DNA from 3 places in the Acidovorax sp. K2F genome. Region 3 is predicted to be linked to each of the others. Evidence: predicted binding sites of a transcription regulator. Region 3 holds the regulator's gene; each other region holds the start of a gene.

Evidence for each region. The regulator FliA, encoded in region 3, starts transcription of late flagellar genes. The targets are predictions, from matches to a motif close to CTAAAGTTTNNNNNNNNNNNGCCGNTA.
Region 1: N4G42_RS11045 (putative motility protein) is a predicted target of FliA. The motif match lies at 5,008-5,034, and genes of this name have one in related genera.
Region 2: N4G42_RS16920 (flagellinolysin) is a predicted target of FliA. The motif match lies at 2,964-2,990, and genes of this name have one in related genera.

The regions. Positions count from the first base shown of each region.
Region 1 covers NZ_JAOBSQ010000032.1:82,365-89,426, reverse strand. The annotation lists gene N4G42_RS11075 (YgiQ family radical SAM protein) at 1-565, opposite strand, end outside; gene N4G42_RS11070 (bifunctional helix-turn-helix transcriptional regulator/GNAT family N-acetyltransferase) at 757-1,719, shown strand; gene N4G42_RS11065 (GNAT family N-acetyltransferase) at 1,783-2,328, shown strand; gene N4G42_RS11060 (hypothetical protein) at 2,370-2,570, opposite strand; gene N4G42_RS11055 (IMPACT family protein) at 2,797-3,390, shown strand; gene N4G42_RS11050 (dihydrolipoyl dehydrogenase) at 3,545-4,960, shown strand; gene N4G42_RS11045 (putative motility protein) at 5,061-5,276, shown strand; gene N4G42_RS11040 (NAD(P)/FAD-dependent oxidoreductase) at 5,305-6,450, opposite strand; gene N4G42_RS11035 (amidase) at 6,464-7,062, opposite strand, start outside.
Region 2 covers NZ_JAOBSQ010000044.1:16,716-23,777, reverse strand. The annotation lists gene N4G42_RS16930 (DUF1800 domain-containing protein) at 1-1,380, opposite strand, end outside; gene N4G42_RS16925 (MFS transporter) at 1,550-2,833, opposite strand; gene N4G42_RS16920 (flagellinolysin) at 3,081-4,784, shown strand; gene N4G42_RS16915 (thermonuclease family protein) at 4,842-5,276, opposite strand; gene N4G42_RS16910 (DUF2242 domain-containing protein) at 5,764-6,258, shown strand; gene N4G42_RS16905 (dihydrofolate reductase family protein) at 6,295-6,849, opposite strand; gene N4G42_RS16900 (LysR family transcriptional regulator) at 6,946-7,062, opposite strand, start outside.
Region 3 covers NZ_JAOBSQ010000055.1:22,794-29,855, reverse strand. The annotation lists gene flgE (flagellar hook protein FlgE) at 1-1,198, opposite strand, end outside; gene N4G42_RS21470 (flagellar hook assembly protein FlgD) at 1,237-1,890, opposite strand; gene flgC (flagellar basal body rod protein FlgC) at 1,922-2,326, opposite strand; gene flgB (flagellar basal body rod protein FlgB) at 2,363-2,833, opposite strand; gene flgA (flagellar basal body P-ring formation chaperone FlgA) at 3,065-3,877, shown strand; gene flgM (flagellar biosynthesis anti-sigma factor FlgM) at 3,972-4,292, shown strand; gene N4G42_RS21445 (hypothetical protein) at 4,335-4,706, shown strand; gene N4G42_RS21440 (RNA polymerase sigma factor FliA) at 4,822-5,538, opposite strand; gene N4G42_RS21435 (hypothetical protein) at 5,705-6,502, opposite strand; gene flhF (flagellar biosynthesis protein FlhF) at 6,495-7,062, opposite strand, start outside.

The sequences.
Region 1 (7,062 bases), on a different contig from region 3:
CCACGATGGAGCGGCGTACCTTGTCGCTCCAGTAGTCGTAATGCGCAATGCGACGCAGGCTGCCTTCAATGCCGCCCAAGATGATGGGCACGTCCTTGTACGCCTCGCGGCAGCGCTGGCTATAGACGATGGCCGCACGATCGGGGCGCTTGCCGCCCACGTCGCCGGGGGTGTAGGCGTCATCGCTGCGGATCTTCCGGTCGGCGGTGTACCGGTTGATCATCGAATCCATGTTGCCCGCCGTCACGCCCCAGAACAGGTTGGGCTTGCCCAGCGCTTTGAAGGGCTCGGCGCTCTGCCAGTCGGGCTGGGCGATGATGCCCACGCGAAAGCCCTGCGCCTCCAGCGTGCGGCCGATCACGGCCATGCCGAAGCTCGGGTGGTCCACATACGCGTCGCCCGTGACCAGGATGATGTCGCAGCTGTCCCAGCCCAGTTTCTCCATCTCGGCGCGGCTCATCGGCAGGAACGGTGCCGTGCCAAAGCGCTTGGCCCAGTACGGACGGTAGCTGGTCAAGGGCTTTGCGGCGCGCGCAAAAAAGGAGACGTCAACGGGGGCGTTCATGCAAAGGGGGTCGCGGCCGCCCCCGGTGCGATGGGGGCCTTCGTGGCGCGCGTCTGTGGTGGATAACCCGTGATTTTACGTTGGCGGACGGTTTTTGTCGCCTTGGCAGCCCTTGCCCCTCACTGTTACAGGCTTGATGGCCGTCAGGCATATAATTGCTTTTGTCAATTAATTAACTGACAGAGGCATTCATGAGTAACAACACCTCTACCCTTCCCGAGTCCGTCCCGGTACCTGCGAGCGCGGTGAAAGCCGTGCGCCAGTTCAACCGCTTCATCACCCGCCGCATTGGCGTGCTGGACCCGTACCTGGGCAGCAAGCTGTCGCTGACCGACGTGCGCGTGCTCTACGAGCTGGCCCATCGCGAGGCCCCTGTGGCCAGCGAACTAGCGCGGGAGCTGGGGCTGGACGGCGGGTACATGAGCAGGATATTGCGGCGTTTTGAGCAGGCCGGGTGGATAGAACGGCATGCCAACGCCAAGGACGCGCGGCAAAGCCTGGTCACGCTCACCGCTGCTGGACGCGAGGCGTTCGAGCCGCTGCAGCAGCGTTCGCGCGACGAAGCTGCCGCACTGCTCGCCCCCTTGCCCCCGGCTCGGCGCCAGGAGGTCGTGGAGGCCATGGAACGGATCGAAACCCTGCTGTCCTCCCCCTCCAACGCGGCGGATGGCACCCGAATCGCCGTCCTGCGCGACCCTTTGCCCGGCGACATGGGCTGGGTAGTGCAGCAGCATGGCGAGATCTATGGGCGCGAGTACGGCTGGGACAACCGTTTTGAGGCCTTGGTGGCAGACATCGCAGCGCAGTTCTTGCGCAAGTTCCAGCCTGCATGGGAGAAAGCCTGGATCGCCGAGCTGGACGGCGAGCGCGTGGGCTCCGTGTTTGTGGTGCGCAAATCGGCCACCACGGCGCAGCTGCGCATGCTCATCCTCAGCCCCAAAGCCAGGGGCCTCGGCCTGGGCGCCCGCCTCACCGACGAATGCATTGCCTTTGCGCGTGCAAAAGGTTACAAAAAGATGGTTCTATGGACCAACAGCTGCCTCACGGCTGCGCGTGGCATCTACGGTCAGCGCGGTTTTCGGCTGGTCAAGACCGAGCCCTACGAAGGCTTTGGTCAGCAATTGGTGGGAGAGACCTGGGAGCTGAAGCTTTGAAATGAGGCAACACGACCCGCTGACCGACCAGCGGCCTTCAACGCGAGGCCACGGAGTATCTCGATGACTTTGTCCGATTCGCTTTTGATTCGCCCGGTCACGGCCGACGATGACCTCGCACGCCTGACCACCCTCATCCACTGCGCCTATGCACCCCACGCGCTGCGGGGTCTGCGCTACTGGGGCACCCACCAGTCTGTGGAAGATACGGCGAAGCGGTTTGCTTCAGGCACGGGGTTGGTGATGCTGGACGGCGAAGACTATGTGGGCACTGTCACGCTGCGACCGCCGCAACCCGAATCCTCGGTGCCGCTGTACCGCGACCCTTCGGTTTGGTCTTTGTGCCAGTTCTGCATTACCCCTGACGCCAAAGGCCGGGGTTACGGCACACAGCTGCACGCCTATGCCCTGGACTATGCCCGCAGAGTGGGCGCCCGGGTGATGGCGCTGGACACTGCGCAACCGGCCACGGCCTTGATAGCGATGTATGAATCCTGGGGTTACCGGGTGGTCGGCGAGTGCGACTGGCGCCCTTTGACCAACTACACCAGTGTGCTCATGGCACGCGACCTGGGCGCAGCAGACGGTTGCATGGGCAACACCGGCTGACGGGACGCTGCGTGGCTTGTCACGTCACGCAGTACGCCGTATCACCACTCACCGATTTCCCGCACGCGCTGCGCCAGGTCCGGCATCTCGTCGTCGTGCTCTTCCATTGCGTTTGGCATCGCGCCGGTCGATGCCACCGTGCTGGCACCCGATGCCTGGGATACCGAGGGAGAGATGAAACGGCCGAACAGATGGCTGGCGAGGGAGGTAGGCAAAGGTGCAGAGAGCGAAGTGGCAAACATGGCGGTTCCTTTTCTGATGGCCCGAGTGCTTTCAAATGCGTAGCAACAGCGTAGGCCACAGCAACAAGTCCGCAGTGTAGGAACCCACGCCTATGGCATGTGTGACAGAACGCACATTCCCAACGCGATTTGTGCCGATCCACACCCTTCAGGGTCTGGGCTGTGACTTCCGTCACACACGGCCCCCTGCTGGCACCCAAAGCGCTCGCCGTACACTCGCTGCCCCATGCCCCAGACTCTGGCTGCCCCAGCGCACAGCGAACTCATCATCAAGAAAAGCCGCTTCATCGGCTGCGTGCAGCCCATGGCCGACCGCGCCAGCGCGCAGGCGGCGGTGGATGCGCTGTGGAAGCAACACCCTGGCGCAGCCCATATCTGCTGGGCGCTACTGGCGGGCGGACAGTCGGCTGCGGTGGACGACGGCGAGCCCGGCGGCACCGCCGGCCGCCCTATGCTGGACGTCTTGCGCCACCAGGACCTGGAAGGCGTGCTGGCCACGGTGGTGCGCTACTTTGGCGGCGTCAAGCTGGGCGCGGGCGGCCTGGTGCGCGCCTACACCGACACCGTTGCCCAGGCACTGCTGACGGCCCCCAAGGTCACGCTGCAGCGCATGGTCCTGTTGCAGTGCCAGGTGCCCTATGCCCTGGAAGGCCTGCTGCGCCGCGAAATTGAAGCTGCTGGCGCCGAATTGGTGGGCGTGCAGCATGGCACGCTGGTCACCTTGCAGCTGCGCCTGCCCCAGACGCAAGCCGCCCCTTTTGTCCAACGCATCAACGACCACGGGCAAGGCCGTGTGGGCTGGACGGACCCCGAGGCCTGACCGGACGCCGAGACCCGGCCCCCAAAGGGCAACAAGCTCGGTTTTCACATGCGCGCAGCCGCCCTCAGCGGCCTCACTGAAACGGCCTGTGCGCCTACAACGTTGCGGCGGCTCGCGCGTCACACTCCGGGTTTTCAGACTCCGAGAAAGCCCCATGGCCCAACCGCTCGACACCATCATCATTGGCGCAGGCACGGCGGGCCTGGCCGCGCTGCGTGAAGTGCGTAAGCGCACCGACCGCTACCTCATTGTCAATGAAGGCCCCTGGGGCACTACCTGCGCCCGCGTGGGCTGCATGCCGTCCAAAGCGCTGATCGAGGCGGCCAACGCTTTTCACCGTCGCCACACCTTTGAAGCATTTGGCCTTCGGGGCGCCAGTGCATTGACCGCCGACCTGCCTTCCGTGCTCCAGCGCGTGCGCGCACTGCGCGACGACTTCGTGGCGGGCGCCCTCAAAGCCACCAATGAACTGGGCAGCAACCAGGTGTCAGGGCGCGCCACGCTGCTGGGGCCGCGTTCGGTGGACATTGATGGCACGGCTTACGCCACGCGCAGCATCATCATCGCCACGGGATCACGCCCCCGTGTGCCCGAGGCATGGCTGGCGTTTGGCGACCGCATGCTCACCACCGACACCTTGTTCGAACAACCAACCCTAGGCCCCCGCATTGCCGTGATCGGCATGGGCCCGATTGGGGTGGAGCTGTCGCAAGCGCTCGCGCGGCTGGGCCTGCAGGTGGCTGCGTTCACCACTGGCCACACGCTGGCTGGCTTGAGCGACCCAACGCTGAATGCCGAGCTGGCGGCCCTGCTCAAGCAGGACATGGTGCTGCACATGGGCGCCGAGGCGCAGCTGCGCGAAGTGCCCGGAGGCATTGAAGTCGCCAGCGGCGCCAACCGCGTGGTAGTGGACCAGGTCATCGCTGCCATGGGCCGGGTGCCCAACATTGAGCACCTTGGCCTGGAGACACTGGGCGTACCGCTGGATGCGCGCGGCCTGCCCACCGTAGACCCACAAACCCAGCAAATTGGCAATTTGCCGGTGTTTCTGGCGGGTGACGCCAACACCCACACCCCGTTGTTGCACGAGGCGGCCGATGAAGGCCATATTGCAGGCCTGAACGCCCTGGCCCCCAATCCCACGCGCTTTCGACGCCGCACCTTGCTGTCCATCGTGTTCGCCGACCCCAACGTGGCCGTGGTGGGACCGCGCGTGGCCGACATGGACGCGCACAGCACCGTCACCGGCACCGCCAGCTACACAAACCAGGGCCGTGCCCGCACCGCCCAGCGCAACCATGGACGCCTGTGCGTCTATGCGGACCATGCCAGTGGTCGCCTGCTGGGCGCCGAGCTGTGCACCCCTGACGGCGAGCACCTGGCGCACCTGCTGGCCTTGGCCGTGCAGCAGCAACTGACAGTGCACGACCTCTTGGGCATGCCCTTCTATCACCCCACGCTGGAAGAAGGCCTGCGCACCGCCTTGCGCGACGCAGCCCGCCAGCTGCCACACACCCACGCCTCCGACCTGGCCGCCTGCCCAGCCCTTGGGGTACCCGCGCTGGACTAGGCGGAGCACTACAGGGCAGGTCCACGACCGCTGAACATGTAACAACGCTCAAGCCGCGTTCTGCCGCGCCGATAACCCTCCATTGCCCCGAGGAGTCACCATGGACGTCGCCCTGACCAACAGCATCGTCAACACCGCTACCAACCTGGCCAGCGCCAAGACGTCGGACGCCTTGAACATGGTGGTACTGAAAAAGGCGCTGGATATGCAGGCGGTATCGGCCGCCACCATGATCGACGCCATGCAGCAGTCCATGCCCCAACCCCAGCTGGCCACCAGCGGCGCGCTGGGTACCAACGTCAACACCTTCGCCTGATAGGCGGAGCCCCTCCCGTCTGGGCGCCTCAGCGCAACCGCGCAGGCGACAGCCCTTCCACCCCCACGCCCTCGCGCACCAGCTCCCCGGCCAGCGGCTCGCCCTGCAACAGTTGCCGCGCCAGCAACGAGGCGCCCGCCGCGCTCTGAATCCCGTATCCGCCCTGCCCGGCCAGCCAGAAGAAGCCGGGCACGTGGTTGTCCCAGCCGATCACCATGTCGCCATCCGACACGAAGGAGCGCAGCCCGGCCCAGGTGTGCGACGGCCGGCGGATCTGGAAGCGGGTCATTTCCTCGATGTGATAAATCCCGGTGGCCACGTCGAGCTCTTCCGGCACCACATCGTGCGGATGTGTGGGGTCGGCATTGGCCGGTGAGCCCAGCAATTGCCCCGCATCGGGCTTGAAGTAAAAGCTCTCGTCGATGCCAATCACGGCTGGCCAGTGGGTGGCATCCATGCCCTCGGGCACCGGGAAGGTGAATGCCGTGCGGCGGCGCGGCTCCAGCCCGATGGGTGGCACACCGGCCAGGCCCGCCACCACATCGGCCCAGGCGCCCGCAGCATTGACGATGGTGGGGGCAGCAAACACCCGCCCATCGGCCAGCGTCACTTGCCATACATCACCCTCGCGGCGCACAGCCATGACCTCGGCGTTCGTCAGCACCTGGCCGCCGCGCTGGCGCAGGCCGCGCAGGTAGCCCTGGTGCAGGGCGTTCACATCAATGTCGGCCGCCTCGGGCTCGCTCATGCCGGCTGCCACAGCCTCGGGTTTGAGGCAGGGCAGCATCGCCAGCAGCTCAGCCTTGTCCACCCATTGCACATTGGGCGAGGTGGCGTGCGCTTCGTCGTAGGTCTGCTTCAGCAGGTCCAGCTGGTCCGGCCCGGCCACATAGACCACGCCCCGGGGTGAGAGGATGGGGTCAGCGCCAAACTCCGCCGGCGGCGCGTCGTAAAACGCGCGGCTCGCCCGCGTCAGCGCCTGGATGTTGGGCGTGCCATAGGTCGCCATGTACAGCGCGGCCGAGCGGCCGGTGGTGTGGTAGCCGGGCTGCGATTCGCGCTCCAGCAGCAGCACTCTGGCGCCCTGCCCCGCGGCTCCGGGCTGCACCAGTTGCCAGGCCACGGAGGCCCCGGCAATGCCTGCGCCGACGACGATGGTGTCTACGGTTTGCATCTGCTCCTCCTGCTCAAACGGCCGACACCTGCGCTGCCGATGCCGCACGGTCGTCACGCGGCAGGCTGCGGGCATCGCGGGGGTCGGGTGCCACGGTCACGATGGAGGTCAGCGCGGGTTCGGCGCGCGTCTGCATCAGCTTGGCCATGTCAGGGCGTGGGCGCGCCAGCCCGGCAATGCCCTTGAACGCCTGCTCCAGCGCATGCCCCACGCCCAGCGTGTGGCGGTCGGCACGGAAGCGGCCCACGATCTGCAGGCCAAACGGCATCCCGGCGTCGTCCAGCCCACAGGGCAGGCTCAGCGCCGGGTGGGTGGTGAGCGTGGTCACATAAGTCAGCGCCAGCCATCGGTAGTAGTTGGCCTGCGGCTCGCTGTTGATACGGCTGGCGAAAAGCTCGGTCCACGCAAACGGCGACACCGGGGTAGTGGGCGCCAGGATCACGTCGTACTCTTCGTACAGCTTCTGGAACCGCGCCAGGATGCGTGTCTGCTCGGCCTGCGCCCAGGCGCTGTCGAGCAGCGTCATGGCGGCGCCCATTTCGTAGTTGGCGCGGGTGTTGGGGCCCAGGGTGGCGGGGTCGCGCTCGTAGGCCTCGCGCGTGCTGGCCACAA
Region 2 (7,062 bases), on a different contig from region 3:
GCGCGTGCTCATCTGCCCCGAGCCTGACCATGTCGCGGAGTCCAGCGGGTAGCCATCGGGCGTGACACGGCCATACAAAGGCTCGGCCAGCCGTTGTAGCCATGCCAGCGCAGGGTCGGTGCTGGGCAGCACGGCATCGCCGTGGGCCAGGCGCAGGCCCGCCAGTGCGTAGTGCACCGGGTCCCGAAAACGCTGGCCCAGGGATGCGCGGAACTCCGGGGTGTGGAACAGCGTTTCCAGCACTGCCGCAATGTCGCCGTCCGTGCGCTCAAAGCTACGGGCCAGTGTCTGCAGCAGTGCAGGGGGCGGGTTGTCGCCCACCAGAAAGAGCGCGATCTTGCGGGTGATGAAGCGCGCGGTGGCAGGCGCACGGGCCAGGCGGTCCAGCGCTTCGTCCACCTCGGCCAGGCCTTGGGCGCGGAGCGGCTGGCCGAGCAGTGTTTTGGGGTCCCAGTCATGCCGCTGCGGGTTGAATTCAAACAATCCCTCGCGCACGTAGTGGCGAAGCAGTGCGGGCCTCATGCGCGGGGGCTCGTCGCCCGGCGGCCGCTGCGACACGCCCACGCCGGTCAGCACGCGGGCCAGCTCCTGCACGTCCTGCTGGCTGTAGCCACCGTCCACGCCCAGCGTGTGCAGTTCCATCAGCTCGCGCGCGTAGTTTTCGTTGATGCGGCCTGCGGCGTTCTGCGCGTTGTCCAGATAGCGCAGCATGGCCGGGTGGCGCACGGTGGCACCCAGCAGGTCGCGAAAGCGGCCCAGCGCGTGGGGGCGCACCGCACGCTCTTCGTAGTCGCCCACCAGGGCGCGCAGGTTGCCCTTGCCTGCAAACACGTTGAAGTGGTTCATCCAGAACCAGGTCATCTTCTCGCGCAACTGGCTGGGCGAATACAGCGCGCGCAGCACAAACCGGGCGGCAGCCTCTTGCTGCAGGGCGCGCATGTCCTGCTGCCAGGCCTTGAGCGCGGCCTTGCGCTCGTCCTCGGTGGGCAGGGCCTTGGCGGCGCGGTTGCGGGCTTCCATGTCGGCTGCAAGCGCCTCGATGGGGGTGCGCGAAATGGCCATGGCGTCGATCTGCGCCTGGGCTTCGCGGGGCAGTGCGGTGTGGACACCTGGGCGCAGTTGCGCAGCCAGATACGCGCTGATGCCCAAGCCGCCCAGCGCTTGCGTGCCCTGGGCGGTGCAGCCCCAGGTCACGCGGTCCAGCAGGCGGGCCAGGGTGGGCTCGTCGGCCGCGCTCCAGGTGCCCGGGCCTGTTGTGTGGGGCACTGCGGCTGCGGGGGGCGCGGCTTGTGTGGCAAGGGGGGCGCCAAAGACGGCGCAGCCCGCCAGGCCGAGCAGCAGGGTGCGGCGGTGGAGGTGCAGTGGGTTAGTGGGGGTCATGGGGCCTCGCGGGCAGCCAGCCAATGGCTGTCCGCATGGTGCCGCTGCCACCACCCGCATGCAAGCCCGCACGGCCGGTTTTACCTGCGCGACACAAACGCCAGGGAGGATGTATCGAGGGGTATCTTCAAACCCCCAGACATGATCGCCTGAGAACAGGTTCTCGGTGCTATGGCGCTGCGCCCGTGGCCTGTGCGGCCTCCTCAAAACGGTCTACCTTGCGCAGGGTCTGGAACGCCATCATCCAGCCACCCACCACACCCAGCGTGCACAGGCCACCCACGATGGCGGCGGGCACCACGCCCAGCCATGCGGCGCTGGTGCCCGCGCGGAATTCGCCCAGTTCGTTGGACGAGCCGATGAACAGCATGTTCACCGCGTTCACCCGCCCGCGCATGGTGTCGGGCGTGGAGAACTGCACCAGAGCGCCCCGGATGTACACGCTCACCATGTCGGCCGCGCCCGCCACCAGCAGCGCCGCAAACGACACCCAGAACAGCGTGGACAGCGCAAACACCAGGTTGGCCACGCCAAACACCGCCACCGCGATGAACATGGTGCGGCCCACTTGGCGGTTGAAGGGCCGCATGCTCAGGTACAGCCCGGCGCTGACCTCGCCCACAGCCATGGCACTGCGCAGCGCACCCAGGCCCGCCGGGCCCACATGCAGCACCTCTTGCGCATAGATGGGCAGCAGCGCCACCACGCCGCCCAGCAGCACGGCAAACAGGTCCAGCGAGATGGTGCCCAGGATGATGGGCCGCGTGCGGATGAAGGTGATGCCCGCGCCAAAGCGCTCGAACATCGTGCCTTGCGCGGGGCCGGGTGCCATGGCATGGGCCACCACCACGCGCAGCAGCAGGGCCACCCCGAGCACAAAACACGCGCAGCAGATGGCATAGGTCAGCTCGCCGCCGCCCAGCGCATACAGCAGCCCGCCCAGCAGCGGCCCGCCAATGCTGGCCACACGCATCAGCATGCTGTTGGCGGCGATGGCCTGGGCCAGTTGTGCACGGGGCACGATCTGTGGCAACAGGCTCTGCATGGCCGGGCCCGAGAACGCGCGGGCGCAGCCATAGAGCACCAGCACGGCATAAATGCCCGCCACCCCGCTGCTGCCGTGGCCAGACAGCCACCAGAGCAGGGCACTGCACAGGCCGCCCACCGACCAGGCGATCGCCAGGATGCGCTTGCGGTCAAAGCGGTCGATCAGGTCGCCCGCGGGCAGCAACAAAGCCAGCATGGGCAGAAACTGCGCCAGCCCCACATAGGCCAGCGCCAGCGGCTGCCGCGTCAGGTCGTACACCTGCCAGGCCACCACCACCGCCTGTACCTGGGTGGCGATGACGACCACCACGCGGGCGACCAGAAAGGAGACAAAACCGTTATGGCGATAGACGCTCTGGGAGTCGCTGGCGGCGGGAACAGGCGAAGTGGGCTCGGGAACGGGCATGACAAGGCGTGGGAGCAGAGAGGCGGCCCAGGGCTGCGCGGACCTGGGGAGAACCCTGATGCTAGCGCCCTCGGCGCGGGCGCGCTGTGAAGGCGGGGTAAAGCCCGGCGCCCAGGCGGTGCGCCCGGACCTCAGGTTCTCTGCCGACCTGCCGAAAAGACGACAGAGGCCCTGAAAAGCAGGCCTGCTCCGCCCGTGGCGCCTGTGCGCTGCGCCGATTCACCCCCTGGAGACCAATGGTCGAGCCATGGCGTTGACGATCAACACCAATGTGATGTCGCTGAATGCGCAGCGCCGGCTCGGCAATGCACTGGGCGACCTGGCGACGACCGTGCAGCGCCTGTCTTCGGGCCTGCGCATCAACACTGCCAAGGACGACGCTGCGGGCTTGGCCATCTCGGAGCGTTTTACCTCCCAGGTCCGGGGCATGAACCAGGCGGTGCGCAACGCCAACGACGGCTTGTCGCTGATGCAGACGGCCGAGGGCGCCCTGCAGGGCGTGGCTGCCAGCCTGCAGCGCATCCGCGAACTGGCCGTGCAGGCGGCCAATGACACCAACAGTGCCTCCGACCGGGAGGCCATTCAGGCAGAGGTCTCGCGCCTTGCGCAGGAGATTGACCGCACCGGCCGCACCACTCAGTTCAATGGCATGAACGTGTTCGACACCTCCAGCGCGAGCGTGGTGGGCGATGAAAACCTGCTGGGCGTGTACGACGGCTTGACCAGCGCGGGCAGCTGGCTGGAAAGCAGCGAACAGCTCATCCGCACTTACTACGGCCTCAAGGCCGATGGTGCCAAGCTCGACATCCGCTATACCGGCTACACCGACGGCGCCGGCGGGGTGGCTGCCTATGTGCAAAACACGGGCTATGACGCCAACGGCCGGGGACTGAGTCTGGTGTTGCAGGTGGACATGGCCGACTTTGTGCCCCCCAATCTGCCCAACGGCGGCAACGCGCCGTACTACAACGACCGCATCATCGGCCACGAGATGGTGCACGCCGTGATGGCCCGCAGCACCAACTGGCAGAACCTGCAGGCCGGCAACCTGTGGTTCATCGAAGGCACGGCCGAGTTCATCCAGGGGGCGGATGAGCGGGTCAAGAACGACATCGCTGCAGTGACCACGGCAGGCGTGGTGGCCGCCATCAATGGCCCCACGAACACCAGCGAGTTCTACTCGTCCAGCTATTCGGCGGTGCGCTACATGCATGACCGCATCAAGGCGGCGGGGGGCACAGGGGTCAAGGACGTGCTGACCTACATGAACGCCAACCCGGGCGCCACCCTCGACACCGCCATCGCCAATGCCTCGCACGGCGTGTTTACCAACGCGGCCGATGTCAAAAGCCAGTTCGCCACCAATGGCGCCGCGTTCATCGGCACCTTTGACCTGAACAACGACGACACGGGGGCGATCGGCGGGCTGGATGTGGACGGCGGCGCCGCGCGCAATGCCAAGGCCGCCATTCCCAACATGGGCAGCCGCTCCGGCCAGGATGTGCTGGAGGGGTTCACCGAGTCGTACGAAACGATTGCCAAGAACGCCGGGGCCGTGAGCACCAAAGTGTTCCAGGTCGGCGCCAACGCCAACCAGACGCTGGAGACGCGGGTGGGCGTGATCAGCCTGGGTGCGCTGGGCCTGCGCAACACGCTGGACGTCACGGTGTCGCCCGCACAGGCCATCGTGGCGGTGGACCGCGCGCTGGACTATGTGAGCAGTCAGCGCGCCGTGCTGGGCGCCCAGGCCTCGCGCCTGGAGGCCACCATCGGCAACCTGCAGGTCAGCAGCGAAAACCTGTCGGCCAGCCGCGCGCGCGTGGTGGACACAGACTTCGCAGTGGAAACCGCTTCGCTGGCGCGCCAGCAGATCCTGCAGCAGGCTGGAAACGCCATGGTGGTGCAGGCCAACCAGATGCCCCAGGGCGTGCTGGCCTTGCTGCGCAACTGATCGCCTTCCGCACAGGATCGTCAGCGAGGCGGTGGTGCGCGCCGTTTCCCTGGCGAATCAACGGCGTTGCCGGTGCCGGTAGTGCCAGGGCGCCAAAGGCCGCTTCTGGGACCACAGGCCCGCATGCTGCGCCTGTGCAGAGCGCTGCAAGGGCGCCAGGTGCGGGTAGTGGCTGGCGTAGGGCGTGTACACCCAGGCCATGCCCGCGCGCACCTGTGCCGTGGCGACATCGGTGCCACCACAACGCACCTGCGCCACCATGCGGCCGTAACTGTCCTCATCCACGGGTTGTAGCGTGGCCCGTTGTCGAAAGCACAGCTGTGCCAAGTGCTGCCGCGACTTCTGCCCGAACGCTTGCCGCGACTCGGGCGCATCGATGGCGGCGATGCGCACCTTCACCTGCTGGTAGGCACCAGGTGGTCCGCAGCGGGCAGTGAGGGTGTCGCCGTCGCTGATGGCAACGACCAGGCAAAACAGGGAAGCGAGGGGCACAGGGAGTTTGGGTGTGTGTTTGCAGGCACTGGCGCCAGTGTTTCTTGCAAAAATGGAGCGATTTGGCTGGGTGCGCTACAACAGCATGCTTTTGTAGCTATTAATAGTATAGCGGTGTGCTGCGTGATGACGATGACACGACAAGGGCTGGTATGGGGGCGTGCGCATGCCGCCGCCCTGCGTAGCACCTGGCGGGCCACAGGTCTGCTTTGCTTCAAGGTGTGACCACGCCGTGGTGTGCATGGCATGAAGAATCTGGGGAACCGGGAGCGGTTACTGCCGTCAGACACCCCAGGCGCTGTGACAATGGGTGCATTGTCGAATGCGCTCGCGTCGCGTTTGCTTCGCGCTTGTTATCGTCGGCGATAGCCGCCCACCCCAAGGAGTCCCGGTTTTGCGTTTCCCCTGGTCCACAGAATCCCATGCCCCCCAACCAGCGCCCCTGCGCACCGCTGCAGTGGCCCTGGCCTGTGGCGCGACTTTGGTCATGGCAGGCTGTGCCGGCACAGGGGCCAAGACGTTTGGCGTGCAGGAGAACTTTGGCTCGGTCGCCACGTACTCGCGCCTGTTCGATGCCACGCCGGCCCAGACGTGTGAAGCCTCGCGCCGCGCGCTGCTCAGCCAGGGCTACGTCATCTCGTCCAGCGCGGCCGACCTGGTGGAAGGCAAGAAGAGCTTCCAGCCCGAGCCCGAGTCGCACCTGCAGATGGTGGTGCGCGTGGTGTGTGTGCCCGAGGCCAACGACGGCAAGGTCAGTCTGGGCTTTGTGACGGCCACCCAGGACACCTACGCATTGCGCAAGACCAACAACTCGGCCAGCGTGGGTGTGGGCGCCATCGGCTCGGTGTCGCTGCCGTTCTCATCCAGCAGCGAGTCCCTGGTCAAGGTGGGCAGCGAGACCATTGCCAAGGACACCTTCTACGACAGCTTTTTTGATCTGGTCAAACGCTACCTGGTCATTGACCAGGCGTTGGCGGACTGAGCAGCCCTGGCGGGACAGTCGCCCGCACTCAGGCACTCAGCGGTCGGAACGTGGCGGTACCCGGTAGCGCAGCTCGGCAAACACGCCGCCCAGCGTGGTCACGGATTGCAGTTGCAGCGGCGGCTGCACCACACGGCGCGGAAACAACGGTGTGCCCACGCCCAGCGTGACCGGCGCCACCTGCACGATCAGCTCGTCCAGCAGGCCCGCATCGTCAAACTGCCCCACCAGGTCGCCCCCGCCCACCACCCACACATTGCGCCCTGCTGCGGCCTGCACCATGGCTTGGTGCACGGGGCGCACATCGCCACGCACAAAGCGCACATCGGCGCCCGCAATGCTGCGCAGCGTGCGTGTGCTGAACACCCAGGTGGGCGGTGTGTACGGCCAGGGCTGTCCCGCATCGATGGCATGTTTCAGCATCCATTCGTAGGTGTGTGATCCCATGGCCAGCGCGCCCACGTTGCGGATGAAGTCGGGGTAGCTGGAGCCCTCGATCTCGCCAAACTGCAGCAGCCAGCGCAGGTCATGGTCGGGCGTGGCGATGAAGCCGTCGAGGCTGGATGCGCCGTAGAACTGTGTAATGGTCATGCCCGCGCACTGTAGGGACCGGCTGCTGACAACGTGCTGGCAGCAGGCGCGGGTGGGGTCTGCCCCGTGCATTCATCGGCCAGAGGCCCCAGTGACTCAGGGCAGCTGCACCGTCTCCGCCAGATGCCCGTACACCGCTGCAATGCGCCGCAGGTGCCGCGACTCCGGGTGGGTCAGCAGCCAAAGCTCGGTTTCGCCATCGGCCAGCGCGCC
Region 3 (7,062 bases):
TCATCATGTTCACCAGCTCGGCCGTGAGGTCCACGTTGGAGTCTTCCAGGGCGCCCGAGCGCAGCGAGCCAAAGCTGCCATCCGTGGCGGTGCCGACGACGGGCTGGCCCGACTCGAAGGTGGCCACCCAGTTGTTGCTGCCCACCGAGGCCAGGCCCTGCGTATTGCGGAAGCTCGACAGCGCCAGCTGGCCCTCGGCACGCGTCACGCCGTTGGAATAACGGGTCATGATCATCCCGTTGTTCTCGATGTTGATGCCGGTCAGCTCGCCCGAGGTGTAGCCGTCCTGGCTCAGGTTGGACACCGCAAACTTCTTGCCGAACTGCGTCACCTTGTCCAGGCTCACGTCCACGGTATAGGTGGGCAGGTTATTGGGGTTGGGCGGCGTGGGGTTGATGGTGAGCGGCAGCGAAAAGCCCGTGGCGGGTGGCGTGGCCACCGGGCCGGTGATGGCGCCGTTGTTGTCGAAAGTGATCTGGCCGATGGGCGTGGCCACCACGGGCGGCACAGCGGTGGGGTCGTCCAGGGCGTCGTATACGTCCCAGGTGTTGGCGGTGGCGGTTTTCTGAAAGTACAGGCTCACCGGTTTGGCCACGCCCTGGCTGTCGAACACGTTGATCGACGTGCCATAGGTGGCGCGCGGCGTGGCCGGGATGGGGGGCGTGGCTGCGGGGTTGCCCGCCGCGTCGGTGGCGCGGGCATCCAGGTTGAAGGCCGCCGTGATCGTGGTGGTCTGCTTGGCGGGAATCGGCTCGGCGGTCGGGAACACCATGGGGATGGGGTCGGTGCCGGTGCGCAGACCCGTCACCGGGTCTACCGGGTAGCCCATCACCGACGCGTTGTCGTTGGTGATCATGTTGCCTTCCTTGTCCAGCTTGAAGTTGCCGGAGCGGGTGTAGGCGGCGGTGCCATCGGGCAGCGTGAGGGTGAAGAACCCATTGCCATTGATGGCCACGTCCAGGCTGTTGCCGGTGATGGTCAGGTTGCCCTGGGTGAATTGCTGCGCCACGGCGCCCACTTCCACGCCGATGCCTGCATTGGAGCCCCCTGCCGAGCCGATGGCAGAGGCCACCATCTCGGCAAACTCGGCCCGCGAGGCCTTGAACCCGACGGTGTTGGAGTTGGCAATGTTGTTCCCGATGACATCGAGGTTCTTGCTGGCGGCGTTCAAGCCGGACAGGCCTTGCTGAAAACTCATGGTGTTCTCCTGTTGACGCGATACGAAGCAGGCTGGTGTTACACCAAGGCCTTGATCTGGCTGTAGTTGATGGTTTTGCCGTTGGACAGGCTCAGCACCAGCTGTCCGTCCTCGGCGCCTGCGGCCGTCACCTTGGCAAGGTTCAGTGCGGTGGAGTCCAGCTTTGTGGAGCCATTGACGGCCGTCACGCGGAACTGCAGCCCTTCGGTGGAGCCGGTGTACTGGCTGGCGTCCCAGTCGAAGGTGTGGCGGCCCGCTGCCTTGGCACCCAGGTCGATGGTGTCCACCACCTGCCCGCCTGCGGTTGTGACCTCGATCTTCACGTTGGTGGCGGCCGAGCCCAGCTCGAAGCCGCCCTTGCCGGTCTTGTCCGCCACCGCCAGGCTGGAGCCCTCGGTCAGCACATTGCGGCCCACCAGGGCTGTGCCCTGCATGACCTGTAGCGAGTTGAACTGCGAAGCCATGCTCTGCATGGTCTGGTTCAGTTGCTGGATGCCGGTCACCGTGTTGATCTGCGCGATCTGCGAAGTCATCTGGGCGTTGTCCAGGGGGTTCATCGGGTCCTGGTTGTTCAGCTGCGCAACCAGCATTTTCAAAAAGCGGTCTTGCGCGGCAGCCGGGTCGGTGGACGCGTTGGCCTTGGTGCTGGACGAGTCCGTCACCGTGGGGGCGTTGGTGGCACTGAGAATCATGGTGGTGTCCTTCTTGGAGCAGGCTCTTGCCTTACTGGCCCATCTGCAGGGTTTTGAGGAGCAGCGACTTGGCCGTGTTCATGACCTCGACGTTGTTCTGGTACGAGCGCGAGGCAGAGATCATGTTGACCATCTCCTCAACCGCGTTGACGTTGGAGTGCGTCACATACCCCTGCTCGTCGGCCGACGGGTGGCTGGGGTCGTGCACGCGGCGGCCCGGCACATTGCTTTCGCTGACACCGCTGACCTTGACACCCGCAGAGCTGTCGGCCCCCATGGGCGCTGTCTGGAACACCACCTGGCGTGCCTTGTAGGCCTGACCATCGGGGCCTGCCACGGCGTCCACATTGGCCAGGTTGCTGGCCACCACGTTGAGCCGCTGCGACTGCGCACTGATGGCGCTGCCCGATACGTTGAAAATCGAAAACATGGACATGGGGTGGCTCGCTTTCTGCGCTGCGGGGCTGGCTGGTTATTGGCCCTGGATGGCGCTGAGCATGGTCTTGGCGTTGCCGTTGATGAACCGCAGCGTGGCTTCATAGCGCACGGCGTTGTCGACGAAGTTAGCGCGCTCGCGGTCCAGGTCCACCGAGTTGTTGTCCAGGCTCGGTTGCGTTTGCACCGCATAGCCCAGGGCGCCTTGCCGGTCGATGCTGGTGCTGGAATTCACGGTGGGCAGCGGAGTATGGTGCGGATCGGTCGTGCCCGCAGTTCCGTACGAGCTTCCGGTTGCAAGCCGCGTGACCGCCGCGCCGGCAGTGCCTGTGGCGGAAGAAGTCATGCCCGTGGCCTCGCGCAGCGCGTCGCCGAACTTGAAGTCGCGTGCCACATAGCCAGGGGTGTCGGCGTTGGCAATGTTGCTGGCGATGGCGCGCTGACGTTCCCCACGCAGCACCAGGGCGTTGCCGTGAAAATTCAGCTGGTTGGTCATCTTGTCAAGCATGTGTGCCTCACACCGTCGGTTGCAAAGTCGCCATCCCCGGGGGGCTTTTGGCGTGGTTCGATTATGGAAACCGCGCCCTTTTTCTAAAGCGCGAAGAAGTGGCAAATGGATGCGCAGTTCCGGGTTTTGCGTCCGGGTCATCTGCCTATAGTTCCAGGGGTGAAATGGCCCCTGCCTTCCGTAGCACCCCGTGCGCGGGCAGCCTGGCCAGCCGATGCCCAGGAGGCCCCTATGACCGCCCACTTCCTTTTCTCTGACGCCAACACCGACGCCGCGCTGTGGGGCGCCACCCGGCAGTCGCACGTTGTGCGTGCCGGCGCCTTGGTGCGTACGTTCTGCCTGGTGGGTGTATTGGCTGTGGCTGCGCTGGGCCCCCATGGTGTTGCGCACGCCCAGTCGGCGGCAGACCCCGCGGCGGACCTGGGGCCGCTTACCCAGCGCTGGCTGGACGATGCGTTGGCCCGCAATCCGTCCTCCGCGCTGCCACTGCGTATGGAAGTGAGTGTTGGCTCACTGGATTCGCGCCTGCGGCTGGCGCCCTGTGCGCGCGTTGAACCCTATCTGCCCGTAGGTGCCCGCCTGTGGGGCCGGACCCGTCTGGGGCTGCGCTGCGTGGAGGGCGCCACCGCATGGAACGTGTTTTTGCCCGTCACCATCAAGGCGTTTGGCCCAGCCTGGGTGTTGACCAACAATGTGGCGCCCGGTGCCGTGTTGACGGCCAATGACGCCACAGAGGCCGAAGTGGACTGGGCGGCCGATTCCTCTCCCGTCATGGCCAATCCCGAGCTGTGGGTAGGGCAGACCGCGGCCCGCCAACTGGTGGCGGGGCAGGCGGTGCGCCAGGCCATGGTGCGTGCCCCCTTGCTGTTCAAGGCCGGTGCCCAGGTGAAAGTGGTGGCCCAGGGGCCAGGCTATGCGGTCAGTTCTGCGGGCCAGGCGTTGACCGCAGGCTCTGCCGGACAGACTGTGCGCGTGCGCATGGAGAATGGCCGAATCGTAAGTGGAACTGTGAATGATTCTGGGACAGTGGATGTCACTCTGTGATGACGCCCCGGTAATAAATGGCTAAAGTCCGGGCCAAATGGGTCGAAAACATTGCTACTGATGCCCCACATCCAACGGGGTGGTGGAGAGAGCGATGAAGATAGGTCAAACACCGGAACTGCCGGGCGGGTTGCCGCCGACGGGGCTTGCCAAGCAAGCCAAGGCCCCAGCCAGCGCTGCTGAAGGAGCCACGAAGGACGCACTGATGGCGTCATCCGCCGGTGTGCCTGTCACTGTGTCCACCGCGGCCCGGGCGCTCAGCCCTGCCACCCGCAGCACGGCAGATTTTGACGCAGGCAAGGTCAAGGCAGTGCGCGCTGCCATCGAAAAGGGCGAATTCTCGGTCGACGCCGAAGCCATCGCCGACAAGCTGTTGTCCAACGCCCAGGAGATCCTGTCCCGCTCGCGGGGTTGACCGGCGTTTTGCTACCGGGCGCAATCCATCGCACAATGCGCCATGTCTCTGGAAGAATCTCTCTCGGCTGTTGAGCAGCTGATCGAAAAAGTCTCCGCCGCACTTCTCGCGGCCGACCCCACCTCCCTGGAAAAAAACAGCACGGCCTTGCGTGATGCAGCGGCCGATTTTTCGCGTGCGCTGGAGCAGGCGGCCGCGCGGGGGTTGCCCTTGCCAGCGTCGCTGCAAAAGCGCGCGGATGCGATCCGCAGCATGCTGATCCTGCACCGTGAAAGCCTGGCCCGGCTTGCTGCCAGCACGGACCGCCAAGCCGCTGGCCTGTTGCCCCCCAATGCGGCGGCTACTTATGGCAATGGCCTGGGGGCGCGCGGAGCCGCGCCGGGTGTGGCGCGCATCTACCGCTCTGCAGGCTGAGCGGCATCCATTGTTCTGAAGGGGTTGTGGGCCCGGTCGCGAAAAGCGGCGGCCCGTAACCCTATGGCCCTGCGCAACGACCTGCGCGGCGCCTGGTGTTCGCCGGTGGGGGCGCTCAGTGCGCGCGCATCTTGGCCCGCAGCCGGGCAATGGACTGGCTGTGCAGCTGGCACACGCGCGACTCGGTGACGCCCAGCACGGCGGCAATTTCCTTGAGGTTCATGTCATGTTCGTAGTACATGCCCATGATGTGCTGCTCGCGCTCCGGCAGGGTTTTGATGGCGTTGACCAGTGACGTCTTGAGCCGTTGATCACGCAGCAGCTCCACCGGGTCGGCTGCACTGTCGGCAACGTGGCGGTCCAGAAACCCATCCTCGTCGTCGTTGCCATGCGTCATGTCTTCGAGGTACACCAGCTGGGTACCCCGGACCTTGCCCAGCAGATTCTGGTAGTCCGCCAGGCTCATGCCCATTTCGCTGGCTATTTCGGACTCCAGCGGGCTGCGTCCCAGCTTTTGCTCCAGCCGGTGCACAGCGTGTTCAATGTCTTTCTGGCTCTTGCGCGAGCTGCGGCTCATCCAGTCGCCCTCGCGCAGCTCGTCGAGCATGGCGCCCCGGATACGCTGGGTGGCAAAGGTTTCAAACTGCACGCCCTGTGCCACTTCGTAGCGCGACAGGGCTTCGGCCAGCCCCATCATGCCGACCTGGATCAAGTCATCCAGCTCGACATTGGGAGGCAGCTTGGCGATCATGTGGTGCGCAATCCTCCGGACCAGCGGTACATGCTGGCGGATCATGGCATCGCGATCAAGCTGGCCTTTGGCGGTGTACATAGAGAGGGTGTTATGCACTGGTAGGGCGGGTATGCGATCTTGTTCTGGAGCCGCTTTGGGGGGCCATCACCCGATCTTTTTCCGCCGCCCGGGGCCAGCAACTTGCCAGACCGTGGGAAGCGTTTCGGGTCAACGTGCGTACGTAGAGGTGCATCACAGGCTCTGGTCAGTGGCTCCGGACAAAATGCGCAGGCATGCCTGTCAAGTTGCTGGGTGTCAGCGCAGCCAGCGCTCCGTTCATAGTGCCCGCATTTTCCAGCAGTTGCAAGGCCAGGCGCTGAAGCTCCTGGGGGTTCTGAGTGGCAATGGTGGTGGTTCGTATCGGGCCGCCCAGATGGCGCTCGGCACATGCCTGCAAGGTCATCAGCTGGGACTGGGCCTTGCGGCGTTCGGCGGCGGTGTTGCCGTGCAGCAAAGCGGCCACCATGCAGGGCAAGCCAGTGTGTAGCGCAATCTGCTTGAGGCTCTTGTAGCTGGTCATCACGCCCGCTGCGCCACTGCCCATGACCACCAGCGGCACCGTGGCCGTGTGGGTGAGCAGGGGCCCCAGGGTGGAGGCTGGTGCGTGAATCACCATGAGGCCGTAAGTCCTGAAGCAGGGCAGCAAGCTCTCCATGGGCGAGCGTGTGCTGCCGCTGGCCTTGCGGCTCAGGTGCTGCAGCCCCTTGGCCGCTGGAATCACGGCGAGGGAGGATGCGGTGGCGCCCAGGTTCAGGCTGGCGCCGTCATTCCACGTTGCATGTTGCAGCAGGTGCAGCAGCCCGGGGCTGTCGTCGGACTCCTGCGCCGTGCCGTCGAGTACCACCACCGGATAGCCCAGCCGCTGCAGGCTGGCGCAGATCTGCCATAGCGTTTCCAGGCCGCTCGCCGTGTTGCCCTGGCTGGCGACTGCCAGCAGCCGCAGCTCTGCCTGCGGGGTGAGGCTGTGCAGGCTGGCCGCCTGGTGAAAACCCAGATCAAGCATCGACCAGCCCCCCCTCCGTCACGGTGTCAGGAGAGTGCGAGAAGAAGAAGTTCAGGTCCGTGGCCTTGGGGTCGAAAGCCGACTTCGCCGGCGACCGCATGGAGGCGCTGATGAGCTGGTGGGCGTTGGCACGCTCCCAGTCCTCGGGCACGCGCTGGCCGTTGGTCACGCCGCGCAGCACCATCTGGTGGCGGATCAGTGCGTCGATGGCGGGGCCCAGCTTCACGGCCTCGTCCACCTTGGACAGGATGGCCTGTTGCGAGCCGTCGGTCTTGAAGGCGGTCAGTACGTCATCCAGCGTGTCGCCATGGCAGCCGGCGTTGAGCACCAGCAGGCGGTTCACATGGGGCAGGTCCAACACATCCAGCATGTCGCGCTTGCGGGGGTCGCGGGGAGCCACGCCGGTGGTGTCGATCAACACCATTTTTTTGCCGCTGAGCAGACCCAGCAGGTCTTGCAGCGCGGCGCGGTCGTGTGCCAGGTGGGCCACGATGCCCAGCATGCGCCCGTAAGTGCGCAGTTGTTCGTGCGCGCCCACACGGTAGGTGTCCAGTGTGATC